2 regions of the Stenotrophomonas sp. 2201_Sma genome follow, and region 2 is predicted to be linked to the other one. Evidence: predicted binding sites of a transcription regulator. Region 2 holds the regulator's gene; the other holds the start of a gene.
The links. Region 2 encodes HrcA, which represses chaperone genes, less so after heat shock. Its sites were predicted from a motif close to TTNGCACTCNNNNNNNNNGAGTGCNAA; they were not measured.
Positions count from the first base shown of each region.

Region 1: a site for HrcA is predicted at 2,064-2,090, ahead of ACZLIF_RS18455 (co-chaperone GroES). Genes of this name have one in related genera too.

Region 1 covers NZ_CM151329.1:4,007,583-4,011,122, forward strand. The annotation lists gene groL (chaperonin GroEL) at 1-1,648, opposite strand, end outside; gene ACZLIF_RS18455 (co-chaperone GroES) at 1,730-2,017, opposite strand; gene ACZLIF_RS18460 (endonuclease) at 2,330-3,540, shown strand, end outside.
Region 2 covers NZ_CM151329.1:1,816,819-1,820,358, reverse strand. The annotation lists gene dnaK (molecular chaperone DnaK) at 1-680, opposite strand, end outside; gene grpE (nucleotide exchange factor GrpE) at 887-1,402, opposite strand; gene hrcA (heat-inducible transcriptional repressor HrcA) at 1,466-2,530, opposite strand; gene recN (DNA repair protein RecN) at 2,645-3,540, shown strand, end outside.

The DNA.
Region 1 (3,540 bases), 2.2 Mb from region 2:
AGAAGTCCATGCCGCCCATGCCACCCATGCCGCCCATGCCACCGGCGCCGCCCAGGGCCGGCTCGTCCTTCTTCGGAGCTTCGGCAACCATGGCTTCGGTGGTGATCATCAGGCCAGCGATCGAGGCCGCGTTCTGCAGCGCCGAACGGGTCACCTTGGTCGGGTCCAGGATGCCGAACTGCAGCATGTCGCCGAACTCACCGGTGGCGGCGTTGTAGCCGAAGCTGCCGCTGCCTTCCTTGACCTTGTTGACGATGACGGACGGCTCTTCGCCGGCGTTGGCGACGATCTCGCGCAGCGGGGCTTCCATCGCGCGCAGGGCGATCTGGATGCCGTGGTTCTGGTCTTCGTTGGCGCCCTTCAGGCCGGCCAGCGCGGTGACCGCACGGACCAGTGCAACGCCGCCGCCCGGAACCACGCCTTCTTCAACGGCTGCACGGGTAGCGTGCAGGGCGTCGTCGACGCGATCCTTCTTTTCCTTCATTTCGATTTCGGTGGACGCACCCACCTTGATCACGGCAACGCCGCCAGCCAGCTTGGCCACGCGTTCCTGCAGCTTCTCGCGGTCGTAATCCGAGGAGGTGTCCTGGATCTGGGTCTTGATCTGCGCAACGCGCGATTCGACCGCAGCCTTGTCGCCCACGCCGTCGATGATGGTGGTGTTCTCCTTGGAGACCTGCACCTTCTTGGCGCGGCCCAGGTCCTTGATGGTGGCCTTCTCCAGCGACAGGCCCACTTCTTCGGAGATCACGGTGCCGCCGGTCAGCACGGCCATGTCTTCCAGCATCGCCTTGCGACGATCGCCGAAGCCCGGGGCCTTCACGGCCACGACCTTGACGATGCCACGGATGGTGTTGACCACCAGGGTCGCCAGCGCTTCGCCTTCGACTTCCTCGGCCACGATCAGCAGCGGCTTGCCGGCCTTGGCGACGCCTTCCAGCACCGGCAGCAGGTCACGGACGTTGGAGATCTTCTTGTCGTGCAGCAGGATGAACGGGTCATCCAGGTCAGCGGTCTGCGACTGCTGGTTGTTGATGAAGTACGGGGACAGGTAGCCGCGGTCGAACTGCATGCCCTTGACCACGTCCAGCTCGTTGTCCAGGCCCGAGCCTTCTTCAACGGTGATCACGCCTTCCTTGCCGACTTCCTTCATCGCGTCAGCGATGATCTGGCCGATCGACTCGTCCGAGTTGGCCGAGATGGTGCCGACCTGGGCGATCGCCTTGTCGTCAGCGGTCGGCTTGGAGATGTTCTTCAGCTCGGTGACGGCAGCCACGACGGCCTTGTCGATACCGCGCTTGAGGTCCATCGGGTTCATGCCGGCAGCAACGGCCTTGGCGCCTTCGCGGATCAGGGCCTGGGCCAGCACGGTGGCGGTGGTGGTGCCGTCGCCGGCGTCGTCGTTGGTGCGCGAAGCAACTTCCTTCACCATCTGCGCGCCCATGTTCTCGAACTTGTCAGCCAGTTCGATTTCCTTGGCGACGGAGACGCCGTCCTTGGTGATGGTCGGGGCGCCGAAGCTCTTCTCGAGCACGACATTGCGGCCCTTCGGGCCGAGGGTGGCCTTGACGGCATTGGCGAGAACGTTGACGCCGCGCACCATGCGCGAACGGGCGTCTTCACCGAAACGGATATCCTTGGCAGCCATTGCAATTACCTCATTGGTCGCGCCGGGCCGTGCCCGGCGGCTGGGATGTGGGGATCAGGTTGAAACAGGTCGCGGCGGGGCTCAGCCGATGACGGCGAGCACGTCGTCTTCGCGCAGGACCTTGTACTCGACGCCTTCGCTCTTGTACGAGCTGCCGGCGTACTGGCCGTAGATGACCTTGTCACCGACCTTCAGGGACGGCGCGCGCACGCTGCCGTTGTCCAGCGGCTTGCCGGGGCCGACGGCCACGACTTCACCCTTGGTGGACTTTTCCTTGGCCGAGTCGGGGATGACGATGCCACCGGCGGAGATTTCGTCGGCTTCGATCGGCTTGACCACAACGCGGTCGTGCAGCGGCTTGATGCTCATAGGAGACCTCTTAAGTGATTGATTGGTCTAAAAAAGTCCGGCGATGTTAGCACTCGCACCAGGCGAGTGCCAGAACCGCACGTGAAGAAACCCGACAAGGTCGGGAGCACGGCAGAGATGGAGCCCCCCGGGAGGCTTTCAAGGGGCGTCGCGAAAAAAGTTTCCGCGCCGGACGCTGCGGCAGTGCGGTGGGGTGGCCCCGCATTAGGTGACCAACGTCGCACTGTCAGATATCTGACGTTCATTTACGACAAAGTGTCACTGGATCGGCCTTAGGCTCGGCCGCGCATTCCCAATCACAAGGAGTCGTCGATGCGATTGCTGTCCCCGCTCGCCACCGCCTGCGTGCTGGCCCTGGCCACCGCGCCGGCCCAGGCCGAGGTCTTCATCAACGAACTGCATTACGACGACAGCACCGCAGCCGGTGACGTCGGCGAGGCGATCGAGGTCGTGGCCACCGCCGGCGAGGATCTGTCCGGCTATCGGCTGTATCTGTACAACGGCAGCACGCCGTCGGCCGCTTCGGTGTACGCCAACACGGCCGTCCCTGCCGGCAGCGCGGCCGGGTGCGGCAGCGCCACCCTGGCCGTGGTCAGCTATCCGACCAACGGCATCCAGAACGGTCCCAACGACGGCATCGCGCTGGTCGACGCCAGCGGCAAGGTGGTCCAGTTCCTCAGCTATGAGGGCACGATCACTGCCTCCGGCGGTCCTGCCGCAGGCATGACCAGCCAGAACATTCCGGTGGCCGAGACCAACAGCACGGCCCCCGGCACCTCACTGCAGCTGACGGGCAGCGGCAGCCAGTACGCCCACTTCACCTGGGCCGAATCGGCGACGCAGACCTTCGGCAGCTGCAACAACGGCCAGACCTTCAGCGGTGGGGGTACGCCCGGTCCCAATACGCCGCCATCGGTGTCCACCACCACCCCCGCCCAGGGCAGCAGCACGTTCCCGGCCGCGGCCGATCTGGAAGTGGTGTTCAGCGAGACGGTGAACCTGGCCAGCGGCGCCTTCGCGCTGAGCTGCGGCGCCTCCGGCAGCGTACCGCTGACCCACCCGGCCAGCGGCAGGAGCGTGAAGCTGTCCACCAACACCGCGCTGGTGGCCGGTGAGGCCTGCCGCTTCGACATCCGCGCCGCGCGCATCACCGACCTGCAGGGCGCGCATCCGGCTGCCGACAGCCGCATCGCCTTCACCGTGGCCAGCGCCACGGGCAACCCCGATCCGGGCAATCCTGGCGTACCGGCGGGCTACTACTCCAGGGTCAATACCTCCAGCCCGAGCCAGCTGCGCTGCTCGCTGCACGCGACCATCAAGGGCCACACTGCCTATCCGTACAGCGGCTCGGGCACCAGCACCTGGACCATCCTGGAGATCGCCGACGAGGATCCGAACAACCCCAACCGCATCCTCGATGCCTATCGCAACCGCAGTTACGCCAAGGTCAGCGATCGCGCTGGCACGGGCAGTGGCCTGACCTACAACCGCGAGCACACCTGGCCGAACTCGCTGGGCTTTGC
Region 2 (3,540 bases):
GTGTCGCCGTTGGTGGCCAGCACTTCGAACTGCTTCTCGCCGTCGACGTTGGCGATCTCGATCACCGAGACGTCGAAGGTACCGCCGCCCAGGTCGTACACAACGATCTTGCGATCCTTGTTGTCGCCCTTGTCCAGGCCATAGGCCAGCGCGGCCGCGGTCGGCTCGTTGATGATGCGCTTGACGTCCAGGCCCGCGATGCGGCCAGCATCCTTGGTGGCCTGGCGCTGGCTGTCGTTGAAGTAGGCCGGCACGGTGATGACCGCTTCGGTGACCTTCTCACCGAGGAAGTCCTCGGCGGTCTTCTTCATCTTCTCCAGTACCTTGGCCGAGATTTCCTGCGGCGCCATCTTCTTGGCGTCGCTGGTGGCCACCCACGCATCACCATTGTCATGGGCGAGGATGCTGTACGGGACGTGGGCGATGTCCTTCTGCACCTCGGCGTCGGTGAACTTGCGGCCGATCAGGCGCTTCACCGCGTAGAAGGTGTTCTTCGGGTTGGTCACCGCCTGGCGCTTGGCCGAGGCACCGACCAGGACTTCGCCGTCCTTGGTGTAGGCGACGATCGACGGGGTGGTGCGATCGCCTTCCGAATTCTCGATGACGCGGGCCTTGCCGCCGTCCATGATCGCCACGCACGAGTTGGTGGTGCCGAGGTCGATACCAATGATCTTGCCCATGGGGGAGACTCCTGAGAAATGCTGTGTGGATGTCAGTCCGGCCGCTCGGCCGGTGGATGAATGGGATGTGGGGGAGGCTCGTGGAACATTCAAGCCATCTCCCGAACGCTGTGTTCAGCCGTTCAAGGTTCGCCGGGCATGGCCCGGCGATGACGATCCGGGGGTAGCGCCGGGCCATGCCCGGCGGCCGCTCCCGGATCGACCGCTCAGTCGGCGGCCACCACCACCAGCGCCGGCCGCAGCAGGCGCTCGTTGAGCAGATAGCCCTTCTGGAACACGGTCACCACGCTGCCCGGGGCGGCGTCCGGGGCCGGCACCTGGCTGATCGCCTGGTGGTGCTCCGGGTTGAACGGCTGGCCGGTCGGGTCAATCAGGACCAGGCCGTTGTCGGCGGCGACCTTCAGCAACTGCTTGTAGGTCAGCTCCAGGCCCTCGCGCAGCGGGTGCGGGTCGTCGCCGGCGGCCTTCAGGCCGGCATCCAGGCTGTCGAACACGGGCAGCAGTTCGCCCAGCAGCTTCTCGTTGGCGAACTTGCGGGCCTGCTCGATGTCGCGGGCCACGCGCTTGCGCTGGTTCTCCAGGTCGGCGCGCTCACGCAGCGCATCGGCCCTGACCTGCTCGACTTCCGCGCGCAGTCGCTCCACTTCGTCATTGACGCCTGCTGCGGCGGCCGCGTCGGCGGCGCTCTGCTGGGATTCGAAATCTGGATGTTCGTGGTTCATGTCTGGGTCCCTGGCGGTCACTCCCCGCCTCCATCCACCCTAGTGTGGGCGGGATGCTGCGTTTCAAGCGTCCGCGGCACCGGATCCGCGTCCGGTCGGTGAAAAGGCCGCCCCCAGCACGTCGGCGGTGGCCTGTACCAGCGGGATCATGCGGTCGTAGGCCATCCGCTTCGGCCCGATCACCCCCAGCACGCCCAGCACCTGCCCGTTGGCCGCATACGGGGCGGTCACCAGCGAAACGCCCTGCAGCGGCATCATCCCGGTCTCTTCGCCGATGAAGATGCGCACGCCCGGGGCCTGGATGGTCCGCTCCAGCAGCTGCAGGATCTCGCGCTTGCTGGAAAACAGCTCGAACAGTTCACGCAGGCGCTCCAGGTCGGACAGGTCCTGGACCCCCATCAGGCGGGTCTGGCCCGCCACCAGCATGTCGTCGGCCGCGGGCTGCAGGGCCTGCTCGGCCAGTTCGATGCTGTGCGCCAGCAGCTGCTCCAGCTCGGAGCGGGCATCGCGCAGCTCCAGCAGCAGGCGCGCCCGGATCTCCGCCAGCGGCAGCCCGGCGAAATGGGCGTTGAGGTAATTGGCGACCTGCTCCAGCTGGCCCGGGGCGAAGTCCTGGCGGGTTTCGATCACCCGGTTCTGGACCTCGTTGTCGGCGAACACCAGGATCGCCAGCACCCGGCGGCCGTCCAGCGCCACGAAATCGATCTGGCGGAAGGCGAACTGCTCGCGCCGCGGCGCGCTGACCACGCCGACGAAGTGGCTCATCGCCGACAGCAGCTCGGAGGCACTGCCGAGCAGGGCCTGGGTGCTGCCGCCACCGGCCAGTTCCTGGCGCAAGCGGGCCAGCTCGCCCTCGCCCGGCGGCTGCATCTGCAGCAGGCTGTCGACAAACACCCGGTAGCCATGCGCGGTCGGGATCCGCCCGGCGGAGGTATGCGGCGACGCCAGCAGGCCCAGGTCCTCCAGGTCGCCGAGGATGTTGCGGATGGTGGCCGGGCTGACTTCCAGCCCGGCCACGCGCGCCAGCGTCTGCGAGCCCACGGGCTCACCATCCTGGATGTGGCGCGCGATCAGCGTGCGCAGCAGATGGCGCGCGCGCGGGGCGAGTTGGTCGGCGGAACCGTGCATGGAATCAACCTGTGAGACACGGAGACTAGATAATGGCGCCGGATCACCTTGGCAAGCCATTGGACCGCCCGCGTGCGCGTGCTAGCGTTGCGCGGCTCAGATACCCCCAGACCCATGCTCAGACACCTATCGATCAAGGATTTCGCCGTCGTCCGCGCTACCGAACTTGAATTCGGGCCTGGCATGACCGTGGTTTCAGGCGAGACCGGCGCCGGCAAGTCGCTGATGGTCGACGCGCTGGGCTTCCTGTCCGGCCTGCGCGCCGACAGTGGCGTGGTCCGCCACGGTGCCGCCCGTGCCGAGCTGTCGGCCGAGTTCGCGCTGGAGCATCTGCAGGCCGCACGCCAGTGGCTGGCCGACAACGAGCTGGACGATGAGGACCAGTGCCAGCTGCGCCGCGTGATCCGCGCCGACGGCGGTTCGCGGGCCTGGATCAACGGCCGCCCGGTCACCCTCGCCCAGCTGGGCGAACTGGCCGCGCTGCTGGTGGAAATCCACGGCCAGCATGAACAGCAGGCCCTGCTGGCGCGTCCTTCCCAGCTGGCCCTGCTCGATGCCTATGCCGGCAACGAGGAAGAGCGCCGTCAGGTCCGCCGCGCCGCAGCCGCCTGGCAGGCACTGGTCGATGAATCCCTGGCGCTGTCGCAACAGGGTGACGTCAGTGACCGTATCGGTTTCCTCGAGCATCAGCTGCGCGAACTGGACCGTGAGGATCTGGAGCCCGAATCGATCCTCGCGCTGGGCGCCAGCCATCGGCGCCAGGCCCATGCCAGCGCGCTGCTGACCGCCTGCCAGGCCGCCAGCAACCAGCTCAACGGCGACGAGGGCAGCTCGGCGCTGGATCAGCTGCAGCAGGTGCGGCACGAACTGGCCCGGCTGATCGAACACGACCCGCGCCTGGGCGAGGTGGACAGCCTGATCGAAAACGCATCGATCCAGCTGCATGAAGCCCTGTCCCTGCTCGACCGCGTGCACGACGACCTGGATGCCGACCCCGAGCAGTTCGAGGA